DNA from 3 places in the Herbaspirillum sp. NPDC101397 genome. Region 1 is predicted to be linked to each of the others. Evidence: riboswitches for the same ligand, from Rfam matches in the RefSeq annotation. Region 1 holds a riboswitch; each other region holds the start of a gene.
The links. Region 1 has a riboswitch for cobalamin ahead of ACIROW_RS01035 (CbtB domain-containing protein). Riboswitches for the same ligand answer to the same signal wherever they lie in the genome.
Positions count from the first base shown of each region.

Region 2: it holds a riboswitch for cobalamin, as region 1 does, so the genes downstream of both, ACIROW_RS05400 (TonB-dependent receptor family protein) here and ACIROW_RS01035 (CbtB domain-containing protein) in region 1, are expected to answer to the same signal.
Region 3: it holds a riboswitch for cobalamin, as region 1 does, so the genes downstream of both, ACIROW_RS22525 (TonB-dependent receptor) here and ACIROW_RS01035 (CbtB domain-containing protein) in region 1, are expected to answer to the same signal.

Region 1 is NZ_JBIWNS010000001.1:214,179-218,389, reverse strand. It holds gene ACIROW_RS01050 (cobaltochelatase subunit CobN) at 1-1,311, opposite strand, end outside; gene ACIROW_RS01045 ((2Fe-2S) ferredoxin domain-containing protein) at 1,304-1,642, opposite strand; gene ACIROW_RS01040 (CbtA family protein) at 1,732-2,487, opposite strand; gene ACIROW_RS01035 (CbtB domain-containing protein) at 2,509-2,730, opposite strand; cobalamin riboswitch at 2,895-3,208, opposite strand; gene ACIROW_RS01030 (hypothetical protein) at 3,340-3,774, opposite strand; gene ACIROW_RS01025 (hypothetical protein) at 3,821-3,976, opposite strand.
Region 2 is NZ_JBIWNS010000002.1:132,098-136,308, forward strand. It holds gene ACIROW_RS05395 (FecCD family ABC transporter permease) at 1-484, opposite strand, end outside; gene ACIROW_RS05400 (TonB-dependent receptor family protein) at 502-2,424, opposite strand; cobalamin riboswitch at 2,487-2,748, opposite strand; gene ACIROW_RS05405 (protein phosphatase CheZ) at 3,162-3,896, shown strand; gene ACIROW_RS05410 (chemotaxis protein CheA) at 3,896-4,211, shown strand, end outside.
Region 3 is NZ_JBIWNS010000011.1:50,053-54,263, reverse strand. It holds gene ACIROW_RS22530 (ABC transporter substrate-binding protein) at 1-1,046, opposite strand, end outside; cobalamin riboswitch at 1,190-1,441, shown strand; gene ACIROW_RS22525 (TonB-dependent receptor) at 1,693-3,876, shown strand; gene ACIROW_RS22520 (ABC transporter substrate-binding protein) at 3,866-4,211, shown strand, end outside.

The DNA.
Region 1 (4,211 bases):
CGCGCTGCCGCTCTCGGGCAAGTCGCCGATGGCATAGCCGGCATCGCGCATCGATTCGAGGATGCGCATCAGCGAGGCCGGCGCGTCGAGGCCGACGGCATTGCCGATCTGTGAAGCCTTGCTGTTGGAGTTGGTGAAGATGAAGGCGATGCGCTTGTCGGCATTGTCGAGCGCGCGCAAACGCGCGAAGCGCGCCGCCAGGCCGGCGATGCGTTCAACGCGGTCGGCCACGGGATGAAACTCCACCACGTCGCCGGACAAGCCCGCCGCCTGCGCCTTGAACGACAGCGGCACGCTGATGATGCGGCCGTCGAACTCGGGCAGCACCACGTTCATGGCGGCGTCGAGCGGGTTCATGCCGCGCGTCGAGATTTCCCACTGCTCCTGCGTCATGCCGCTGGTCATGGCCTGCAGCACGGGCACGTTGAGTTTTTCCAGCACCGACACCGACCAGCCCGCAGGCGTCGGACCGCCCGGCGTGATTTCGCCCATCGCGAAGGACGTGGTGTTGATCAGGACGTCGACATGTGCGCCCTTCTCTCCCGCGAAATAACTGAGCGCCGCCGGCAGATCGGAGTCCGCTGCCGAAGTGCGCAGCGAGGCCGTAAAAATCGGCAACACGTCCATGCCGCGTTGCTCCAGCGATGTCACCAGCGCATCGACGAAGCGCGTGTTGCCGCTCATCCAGTGGGCGCGATAAAAGATGATGCCGACTGCCGGTTTGCGGCGGCCTGCGACATCAATGCGCGATTTAAGTCTGAGCTGAAGCCAGTCGGCAATGCCCGCATCCTGTTCGAGATCCGGATGATAGATCCCGTGATCAGGCAAGGCCACGGCGGACTCGTAAGCGAATCCGGTCAGCAGCAAACGGTCCGACACGAAGCGTAGAAATTGCGCCAGGTTCACGCTGCCGCCGCCGTGGAAATACGCCAGAGCCTCGCGCAGCACATCTGTCGGGACAGTCGACACTGCCGCCAGTTCGGCGTCGGGCTCACCGGCGCCGCTGAGCGCAATCAGATGGCGTCCCTGACGTTGCGCATGACGCAGCAGTTCGGCAAATCCGGCAACACTGCCGAGACGGCCGAGGATGCGCAGCACGATGATGTCAGCGTCGGCCAGTTCGTTCTGCAACAACTCGCTCATGCGTGTTTCGTTTTCTACGCCTTGCAGGTTGATGCCGATGGTTGGCGGAAAATCGGCCGGCAATTGCGTCAACGCGTGATGCACGATCGCCAGGTCGGTGGACGCATGGGTCAATACGGCAATGCGTGCAGACGTTGCAGCGACGGATTGTGTTGCCTGGTCAGACATTTTCTGGTTCCTCGGGATTGACGTCGCCGCTGCCGAGGCGATGGAAGATCAGGTCGGTGACTTCGCGCCCGCCTTCCAGATGCTCGATCACCACGCGTTCGATCGCGGCGGCATCCTCGCAGCGATACCAGACGCCTTCGGGATATACCACAACGACCGGCGCCTGCGCCTTGCAGGCCACCATGCAGTGGGTGCGCGTGCGCTTGACGCGCAGCTCGGGGCGCGCGTCGATCTGCTCGCCGAGCACGGCGAACATGGCTTCGGCCAGCACGCCGTTTTCGGTGCAGCGCGGGCCGGTGCACATCAGGACGTGGCGGTGGTGGGTTCTCATGCGTTCAGTTTCTTAATAACCAAAATGCCGATCCGGCTGCAGTGACCGGATCGGCATCCAAAATGACAACCTGAGTTTCAGGCGAATTTTCAGACGAATTTTTTATAGAAGTAACCGATCAGTCCGCCCAACGTCAGCCAGAATATGCCATTGGCCAATGCGGTGGCGTGGATGAACGCCTGCGCCAGCTCTTCCGGCGCGGCGCCGCCCGGCACTGCCGGATGCGGTGCGCCGATCAGGTGTGGCACAACCACCAAGACCAGTCCCAGCAACTTCAACGTCCAATGGCGCGCATAGACGCCGAGACCCAGGCCGGCGGCAGTCAATCCGGCCGTCATGATCCACCACAACTGGCGCGCATGCAGCGGCGCCGCCACGGTGCCCGGCACTTCCGGCGGCAAGCCCAGCGACGGTGCGACGAAGAACACCAGGTAACCGGCCACGCCCCACAGCAATCCGGAGCGCCAGGTCACTTTCTTGCCGCTGACCAGGATCGCGGCGGCGAGCAACAGGCCGAAGCCGATCGCCATGCTGACGTTGGCCAGCACGGTGTAAGCGGTACGCTCGAAGCCGTTGGCAGGTTCCCATTCATCGGCGTGTTCATGTTCATGCTCGTGAGCTTCCGACGCGGCAGGCGCGCCGGTGGAAGCTGCAGCAGAAGCTGGTACCGCGGCGGCGTGCGACTGCTCATGCGCCTTGGCGGCTGCGGCTTCTTCGTAGACTTCCGCCTGCAGGATAATGCGGGAGACTTGCGCCTGCTGCACGGCCGTCAGCAACAGGCCGGCCAACGCGCCGGCCAACAGGACGACGGGGGCAATCCGTCGCAATACTGCGAAATTGATCATCGGGGTAGTCCGCCTGGCGTCTTAATGGCAAGGAAAGCCGGCCGAATGACGACCGTCATGCGCGGCGTTGTGCAGTTCCACGGCGGAGGCAAATCCGGCAGCGTAGATCAGTGCGGCGCCGAGCACGAATGCGGTCAGGCCAGGCAGGATGCGATCGCGCCAGAGTCGCGCGCCGGAAGCAGAATTGGACTCGGAGTCGAGTGTATCGGTATCGTGGGCGGATGCGCCGGTGATGATTGCCATGTGTTTTCCTTCGGATGGGCCTGAGCCGGATTGAAACCAACCGCTTGCGGCGCTAAAGCGAAGCAGCGCAGCGGAACCGTCACGAAGGAAAATCAGGAAACAACGCGGGGTGCAAAGAAACAGCATTCCGGAAGCAGTCCGTCGATCGCCCTCCGCGATGCAAAACAAGTCGTTATACCGAGGGCCGGTCTCCGGGCTTGAGAATGGTTCACAGCGAGCATGATCTCGCCGGAACCGGAATCTGCGCCTTCCCATGCCGTGTTGGTAACACCGGTGCACAGTGGCTGGATGCAGATTCGCTGATTCGCTTACCGTTGCGGGGGCAGCGTGGGTTTTGCCTGACGGATCACATGGCATTGCAAACGATGATAAATAGCAATTCACCGACGTTCACTGCAATTGACCGACAAACGCACCGACTTCCCGATTAAATCCAGCGAATGACTATTCGCAGGATACCCAAGGCAATGCTACCCCGGCAGTATAGGTGTCGCGCGCCATTCTGGCAACCTGGAATCGGCTTGCATAAACGCTTGCGGGCCGGTTATCCAAATGGATAACCGGCCCGCTTTGGGCTTCAGCAGAAGCCTGGATTACTGCGTGATTCTGTTACTGATTGGGCCCTCTCGCGACCTTTTTGGGAGGCTCCGGGGTCAGGTTGATGGGGTCGCTGGCGGGAAACGTGTCTTCCAAGGCATCGTCGAGATCGTGATCACGCTTGATCTTTTTCGACTCCTTGACGCTATCGGTCTGTTTTTCGAGCTCACGTTCGTCGGCGGCGACGATGTCTTCGCCGCTTTCCTCGTCACTGGCGACTTGCTCGACCGACTCCGGCACTTCCGGAGCGCGGTCCCGCGAGCCGCGTTCGACCGAGGCACGCTCGCCGGTGCCGTGCGAATCGCTGTCGGCTTCGGTGGCGATGTTCATCATGTCGCTGCCGCTGTCCGAGCTGTCGCCCGGCCCAAGCGCGTGGTTGTCGTGGCCTTTGCTTAATTGCCGATCGGAAGTCGGCAAGACGTCTGGATCCAATGTGCTGGTTGCCATGATGCTGTACTCCTCATGTGTGATGCTTGATTGTTCGTGCACGGCTCTACGCCATTCTGATCGGCGTCTCGGGCGGCTCGGGGATGCCGGGCTCGGGCGGATTGAGAGGCGGATCTTCCACCGGGTTGTATTCGTCCGGCGGGATGTCTTTAGGTGGCGGCGCGGTCGGCGGCGTTTCCTGCGGTTCTTGCGGTGTATGCATGCGCACGCCTCCTCACATTGGATTCTGGTGAGGAATCGGATCCTGCGGCGGGCTCGGATCCAGCGGCGGCACTTCTACCGGCGGGATGTCTTGTGGCTTGTGCATGGAATGTCCTTTCTGCTGCAATTTAAGCTCAAGGTCGAGCTAAAAGCGACGCGGGTCGAAGGCAACGCCGACCATTCACGTCACAGCGACAGGCTACCCGCTGGCGCGGGCGCTGCGTATAGGACAAACA
Region 2 (4,211 bases), on a different contig from region 1:
TGACGGCGCCGAAACCGGCCGCCAGCATCACACCGGTCAGCAGTAGCCGATGCCCGGCCGCCATCGGCGACAGCGGCAAGCGCCGCAGCGATTTCCCGACCAGGCCGAACAGCAGCAGCACCGCCAGGCCGGCGCCCAATGCAGCGCCGACGGCAGCGATATTCTGGCGCGGCAAACCGATGGACGCAGCCAATAGCATCGCCAGCAAGGCACCCGCCGCAGATCCGCCGGAGACGCCAAGCACATAGGGTTCAGCCAAGGGATTGCGTAGCAATACCTGCATCAGCGCGCCCGCCATCGCCAGCAAGGCGCCGACGGTGAACGCCGTCAACGCGCGCGGCACGCGCAATTGCAGCAGCATGGCGATATCGGCAGGATCACCGCTTGGGCGCAGACAGCCGGTGCTGCCGCACAGACCCGCCAGCACGAGCGCCAGCCCGGCCAATACGGCCAGGCAGGAAAGCACCAAGATCGCTCTGCGCATGAAGTCCTTGAGGTGATTTAAAAGTCGTAACGGGCGGTGAATTTTACTGCACGGCCGCTTTCCGGATAGATGCCCGAGGCGCAGCCGAAGGCTTGCGAGAAATAACGCCGGTCGCCCAGGTTGCTGCCGGTCAGCGCCAGCTCCCACGTACTCACGCGCATCGCGTAGCGCGCATCGACCGTGGTGTACGACGGCATGCGCGCATTGCAGGTATTGCTGAAGTCACTGCCGTAGCGCTGCGCATCGGCCCACAGCACACCGAGGTTGACGGTCTGGTTGCCGGACTGCCAGTTGAGCCGCGCCGAGGCAGTATTCTTTGGCACCAGCACCATTTCCTTGCCGGCATTCGGACCGTCCGTGAAGGCGGCTGCAATGTGTTGGAAATTCGCCTTGAGGCTGAAGTCGGCGTTCAGGCGCGCGGCGGCTTCCAATTCGACGCCCTGCCGCTTGGTCGGATCGAGATTGACGTTGGCACCAAATGCGCCGACGGTGGGATCGTAAAACAACTCATCCTTGATGCGATGTCGAAACCACCTGAGCGTGGCATTGTTGTCGGCGCCGCCCCAGGTGGCGCCGAACTCCAGGTCATGCGAAGTCTGCGGCTTGAGGATTTGTCCGGCCGCCAGCACGATGCCGCGGTTTTCGTCCGCGGTCGGCAACCGGTAACTTTGACCGGCTTTACCGAACAGGCGCAGCGACGGCAGCACCGCGTGGCTCGCCTGCACCTCCCAGGCGTTGACGCCTTGCGCCTTGTCGTAGGCGTTGGCGGTGCTGCGCTTGTCCATGACCTCATGGCGCAAACCCAGCGCGATACGGGTGTTGCCGGCGATCTGCACTTCGTCGCGCACGTAGGCCGCGCGCGCAGTCTGCGCCGCGTCCCCGCTGCCGTCGACGTTGCCGATCCCCCATTCGGAGAAATCGACGCCGGCCACCAGTTCGTTCTTCAACACGCCACCTTCGGCGATGTGGCGCAAGCGCGGCGAGAACTGGGTGGTGCGGCTATGCACTTCACTGACCGCGCCTCCGCCATAGCTGGAACGCGAAATCTTTTCGCGATGCGACAACTCGGCCGCGGCTTCCAGCGCGCCGAACTTGCGCTCGAAGAAAGCGGTGATGCGGTCGCTGTCGTAGGAGCCGTAATCTTTCGGCGTGGTGGCCTGACGCGGATTGGTGAGGAATTGCGCCATGCTCAGCGAGCCGGCCAGGCCGTAGTCGGCGCGTGCGAGATCAACCCGCAAGCCGAAGCGACCTTGATTGGAAAACCATTGCGCCGTGCCGCTGAAATTCTCCTGGTTGGAAGCATTGTTGTCGCGGTAGTTGTCGGCATGCTGTTTGCTGTACGCGGCATTCAGGGCGAAGCCGTCCCAGCCCTTGGCGACGCTGGCGCGGCCGCTGCGCAAACCGTTGCTGCCGATTTCGCCGACCACGCTGCCGCGGATTGCATCCGCAGCCGGGCGTTTGGTGACGATCTGGATCGTGCCACCGGTGGCGCCGTCGCCATACAGTACACTGCCGCCGCCGCGTACGATCTCGATGCGCTCGACCGAGTCGATCGGCACCGACGACAGCAAGGCGGTCGACAACTCGTTTTCCGACAGTCGGACGCCGTCGATCAGGATCACCATGTTCTGATCGCCATTGCTGCCGAAGCCGCGCATGTCTAGCGCGAAGTCGCCCGGCCCCGCCAGGCTTTGACGGCCATACACGCCACCCAGTTTGCGGATCGCCTCGTTGACGTTGTCGATACCGGCGTTGCGGATGTCTTCGGCGCCGATCATGGTCGCGCCCACGGGCGGAAACGCAGGATCGTTCGGAAAGCGCGACGCCGTAACGACGACCGGCGTGAGGCCGGGGTCGTCGGCGGCCTGCGCCAGCGATTGTGCAAGTGAAAACACAGCGCAGGCGATCGCGCCGCGGCGGGATGGGACGGTGAATTTCATGATGTCGTTTTGCAATGATCTCCGGGCCTGCCTCCCCGCAAGCCGGATTGAAATGGAACGCCTGGGCGTTCCCCTGTCGTGGCCGGTATCCGGGCTGCAAGCCTGGCCCGCCGCGCCTTCCCATGCCTTGCCGCGCGAAAGATGCGGGAGGGTCACAGTGGCGAAGTCGGCAGGTTGCCGTTCCGACAAGGAACGGCGCTTGCTTACCGTTGCGGGGGCAGCGCACGTTGGCGGAGATCCTGGTATCCCAGGCGACCGCGCCGTGCTTCCCGTTTAACTGCCGGCACGAACATGCCGGCGAGCACCAAAACGGCGCAATTGTATGCGCCAACGCCACAGGCGGCAATCATCCGTGACAAACGAAGCGGGCTTGCATTATGATTGCCCGAAGATCAACAAGATCGTCATAACGCCATTTAAATGGGGAATTTTCATCGCTTTTTAGCCGATGGAGCCGCTTGACAGGGACTTATAATCCATTCAACAAATAGCGGAAGTCCGTCCCTACCGGGACACTCTCCGGGGGATCGGGCAAAAACAGGGGCAAGCTCTCTACAGATTTTTTATTTGTTGCCGATATGCAATGGATATCCGGCGGCCGCTGCCGCGCACTTACAGCAACAGGAGCTTCATATCACCGAACCATCTCGTCGAACCATGTAATTCAGTTGTGACAGATTACCTGCCTCGCGGCGGAAGCAAATAACGCATCAAATTTGTATGGAGATACCAAGATCATGAGTGACGACGTTGATTTAGAAGCACTATTCGACGAGATTTCGGCGCAAACCCTGCCGGCTTCAGTCCCGGCAGCCGCGCCGGCAGCTTCGGCCCCCTCGGCCGCAACAGAAGATCCGCTCGAAGACCAGACCGACAAGCCCATGTACGAACGCCTGGGCGGCATCGTTCGCTTGTTGCACGACTCCATGCGCGAACTCGGCTACGACCGCTCGCTGTCAGACGTCGCATCGCAGATCGGCGATGCCCAGGGTCGCCTGGAGCATGTCGCCACGCTGACCGAACAAGCCGCCAACAAGGTGCTCAATTCGATTGACGCCGGCATGCCTGCGCAGGACGCACTCGCCAGCAAAGCCAAGGACATCGATGACCGCTGGGCGCGCCTGTTTGCCGGCCAGATGACCATCGACGAATTCAAGAACCTGGCCAACGATTCCAAGAAATTCTCTTCCGCCGTGATCGAAGCCACCGAGGTCGAAAAAGCCCGCATGCTCGAAATCATGATGGCGCAGGACTTCCAGGACATCACCGGGCAGTTGATCAAGAAGATCGTCGGCATCACCGCCGTGGCGGAACGCGAACTTGCGCAACTGCTGCGCGACAACGCACCGCCGGAAGTCAAGGCGGCGATCCAGGCCGACAAGCCGGTTGAGTTGTTGAACGGACCTTCTGCTCCCGGCTCGGCCATGGCGCAGAATGATGTGGATGACTTACTCGCTAACCTGGGGTTCTAATGGATGACGAAATGCTCAAGGATTTTGTCGTTGAGGCCTTGGACCTCGCGACTAGCGTTGAAGAGCATCTGCTGACTCTTGAACGGCATCCTGACGATCTGGAAATTCTGAACGCGGTTTTCCGCGCCTTCCACACCATCAAGGGCGGTGCGGGCTTCGTCAATTTGCCGGCCATGGTATCGGCCTGTCACCTGACGGAAAACCTGTTCGACGCCCTGCGCACCGGCAAGGCGCCGGTCACGCCGCTGGCGATCGAAGCGGCGCTGCAGGCCAGCGGCTTTGTCGCCGACCAGCTCAACGAGCTGGCCAACGGCG
Region 3 (4,211 bases), on a different contig from region 1:
TCCACCTTCAGACCTGAAAACGCTGCCGCCAGTTTGTCCGAATCGGCGCTGCCGGCTTTCTTCAGCCCGGCCGCAATCGACATCAGCGCGCTGTAACCGACCAGCGAACCGTTGCGTGGATAGTCGTTGTATTTCTTGCGATAGGCGTCGACGAATTTCTTGTGCTCGGGCGTATTGATGGCGTACCACGGGTAGCCGGTCACGAGCCAGTTGCTGGGCGCTTCCGCGCGCAGCGGGTCGAGGTATTCCGGCTCGCCCGACAGCAGCGACACCACTTCGCGTCCTTCAAACAGACCGCGTGTATTGCCTTCGCGCACGAACTTGCCGAGGTCGGTCGCGAACAGCACGTTGAAGATCGCATCCGGCTTGGCGTCCGCCAGGGCTTGCGTGACCGCGCCGGCGTCGATCTTGCCCAGCGGCGCCGCCTGCTCGGCGACGAATTCGATGTCCGGCTGCGTCGCCTTCATCAGCGTCTTGAAGCTGGCGACGGCGGATTGGCCGTATTCATAATTCGGATAGACGATGGCCCAGCGCTTCTTCTTGAGCTTGGCGGCATCCTTGACCAGCGACGCCACCAGCATGTAGGTCGAAGGACGCAAACGATAGGTGTACTTGTTGCCGTTGTGCCAGACGATCTTGTCGGTCAGCGGTTCGGCCGCGAGGAAGAATATCTTGCGCTGCTTGGCGTAGTCGGTCAGCGCCAGACCGGTGTTGGACAGGAAGCCGCCGAACAGAAGCGACACCTGTTCGCGCTTGACCAGCTCTTCGGCCACACGCACCGAGTCGCCCGGATTGCCGTTGTCGTCGCGCGAAATCACTTCCAGCTTCTTGCCGAGCACGCCGCCTGCGGCGTTGATTTCTTCCAGCGCCATTTCCCAGCCCTGGCGGTACGGCTCGAGGAAAGCCGGCTGTGCCTTGTAGCTGTTGATCTCGCCGATCTTGATGGTGGCCTGGGCGGCGGCGTTGCCGGAAAAACCTGCGGTGGCCAGCACCGCCGCAACGGCGGTGAACTGCAGTATGTTCGTAAAGCGGAGTCGCGAATTCATGGTGTCCTTCCCGGTAAAGACGACAAGTATAGCGAGCGTCGGGAATTTGCACCTGTACGCGTCCTTGTTGCAGGAAGGAAAATATTCAGCATGTCAGCAACGGCGGACCCGGACGGCCGCATTGCAGGAAGCCATCTGCGCACGTATCATGGCGGAGTTTTGGTGCTCGCGGTCAGATTCCTTGACCGCAGTTAAACGGGAAACACGCGCTGTGTATTAGTTTGTTGCAGCGGCAAACGTGTGCTGTCCCCGCAACGGTAAAACAGGCGTCGCGCATTGATGTAGCGCGACAGGTTTCCTCCATAGTCCACTGTGCCGCTTCAGATTTCAGGCATGGGAAGGCGAGGCGATCGGCCCTGTTAGCCCGGATACCGGCCAGAACGGATGGAAGCGAGCGGCCGGGGTATGTCGTGAACTGCGAAGCACTGCGCACTGCATACCGAATCCGTCATCCGCTCGACCGCCTCCGTTTGCGAGAGCTGTCGTCGCTTGCCGCATTCGTGCGTCCGCCGTCTTCGCACTTCACTCACTCACCGTTTTGCCCGTTTCCTTTGATCACAGCGCGCGGGGATGCGCGCCGTACAAAAACAGACCGCCACCATACACCACGCGCCACGGATATGGCGGTCATCAAAGGGAAGCTCACATGAAACACTCTGCATCGCTGCGCACGGGCAAACCGCGCCTGTCTCATTTGCCGTATGCGCTGGCCGGCGCGTTCGGTACCTTTGCCGCCCTCCACGCCGGCGCCGCCTTCGCACAAGCGACCGAGGCCTCGCTACCCGAGATCACGGTATCGACCCAGGACGGCGGCAGCCTGAAGGCGCCCTCGACCGCCGGCGGCCGTCTCAACCTGACGCCGCTGGAAACCCCGGCCAGCGTCGCCGTCATCATGGGCGACACCATCCGCGACCGTGGCTACCAGACCCTGCTCGACGCCGAAACGCGCTCGCCCGGCGTGACCTCGGTGCCGTTTTCCGGCAACGGCAACAACTCGCTGTCGGCGCGCGGCTTCTACGGCCCCAATTCGATTTCGCAACTGTACGACGGCTTGCAGTTGTACAACGCCGGCGGCGTCGTGACCTTCCCGGTCGATCCGTGGAATGTGGAACGCGTGGAGTTCCTCAACGGCCCCGCTTCGGTGCTGTACGGCACGGGCTTCGTCGGCGGCGCGGTCAACGTCGTGCCCAAGCGGCCCGATCTGAATCTGAAACAGCAGTCCAATGAGGTGCAGTTTTCGGCCGGCTCCTTCGGCACCTATCGCAAGGCCTTCGACAGCACCGGCCCGCTCAGCGACACGCTGGCCTATCGCCTCGACGTCAGCCACGTCAATTCGGACGGTTGGATGGACCGCGGCCGCAGCGACAGCCTGACCGTGTCCGGTTCGCTGCTGTGGAAAGCCACGCGCGACCTGACTCTGACGCTGGCCAACGACTACGCCGATATCCATCCGGGCAGCTACGAAGGCACGCCCATCGTCAACGGCGCCATCGTACCCGGCACGCGCTTCAAGAATTACAACGTCGATGACGCCCAGGTGCGCTTCACCGAAAACCGCACCTATCTGCGCGCGCGTTACGAGCTCAACGACAAGGTCGTGCTCAACAACGACGTCTACCTGATCAAGCACGACCGCCGCTACAAGGAAACCTATACCTACACGTACAACCCGGCCACCGGCAACGTCGCGCGCTCCAACTACCGCGACATCGTCGGCGCACAGACCCAATACGGCGATCACGGCTACGCCACCATCGACAGCGAGCTGTTCGGCAACAAGAACCAGCTGGTGGTCGGCTTTGACCTCAACCGCTCACTCTACGACCGCAACGACAACACCAACGCCGCGGGCAACTTCGCCGGCAGCACCACCGTCAATGCGCTCAACTTCAATCCGGGCACGTTCGCACAGGGCAACTCGCCGGCCATCCGCGCCTTGTATCGCGTTACCGTCGACCAGGCCGGATTGTTCCTGCAAGACCGCTATCAGCTGAACAAGCAATGGGCCATCACCGGCGGGCTGCGCGGCGACAACTACCAGACCAAGCGCGATGACTTCATCACGCGCCTGACCGCCAACGGCAACCAGAATGCGGTGTCATGGAATACCGGCGTGGTCTTCACACCGGTGACCGACACCTCGCTGTACGCACAATACGCGGTGGCATCCGATCCGGTCACCTCGCTGGCCAGCATCAGCGCATCGCAGATGCAGTACGGCGTGTCCAAGGGCAAGCAGGCCGAAGTCGGCGTCAAGCAAGCCTTGTGGAACGGCCGCGTGGAATGGACGCTGGCGGCTTATCGCATCATCAAGAACAACCTGCTGGCGCCGAACATCAACAACACCGCCCTCTCCGACACCGTCGGCCAGCAATCGTCGCGCGGCCTGGAAGGCTCGCTGACCTTCAAGCTCAACGACGACTGGCGCGTCGAGGCCAATGCCTCGGTGCTGCAGGCGCGCTTCGATAACTTCGTCGCCACGGTCGGCGGCAAGGCGACCTCGCTGGCCGGTTACCGTCCGCAGTTCGTGCCGAAACGCACCGGCAACCTGTTCGTGCTGTGGAACGCCACGCCGCAAGTGGAAGCCCGCACCGGCGCCCATTACGTCAGCGATCGCTACTCGGACAACACCGACCAGTCGCGCCTGCCGGCGTACACCGTGCTCGACGCCGGCGTGGCGTGGAAGGCGACTCCGAAGCTGAAGTTCGATTTGCGCATCGACAACCTCACCGACAAGGTCTACGCCGCATCGACCTACGCCGGCACGGCGACGCAATGGATCCTGGGCGCACCGCGCACCTACACGGTCACCGGCAACTATGCGTTTTGACCGGATCATTCCGCTGCAGCAACAGCAGCAGCCCCAACGACGACGGCTGTTGCTGCTGTCGCTGGGGCTGCCGTTGCTGGTGCGGGCGCCCTCGGTCCATGCCGCAGACACCCTTCACAGCCTGACGTTCAAGGACGACGTCGGTCGTGAACTCACCCTGAAGACGCCGCTGAAACGCGTGGTCGTCTTCAACCGCTACACCACCGAATTCGTGCGCGCCGTGGCCGGCATGCAGCCGGTGGTGGGCGTCGACATCGACTCCGCGCGCAGCCATAGCTACTGGCCGACGGTGACGCCGGCCATGCTGGCAGGACAGGGGCAGTCGAGTCCCAATT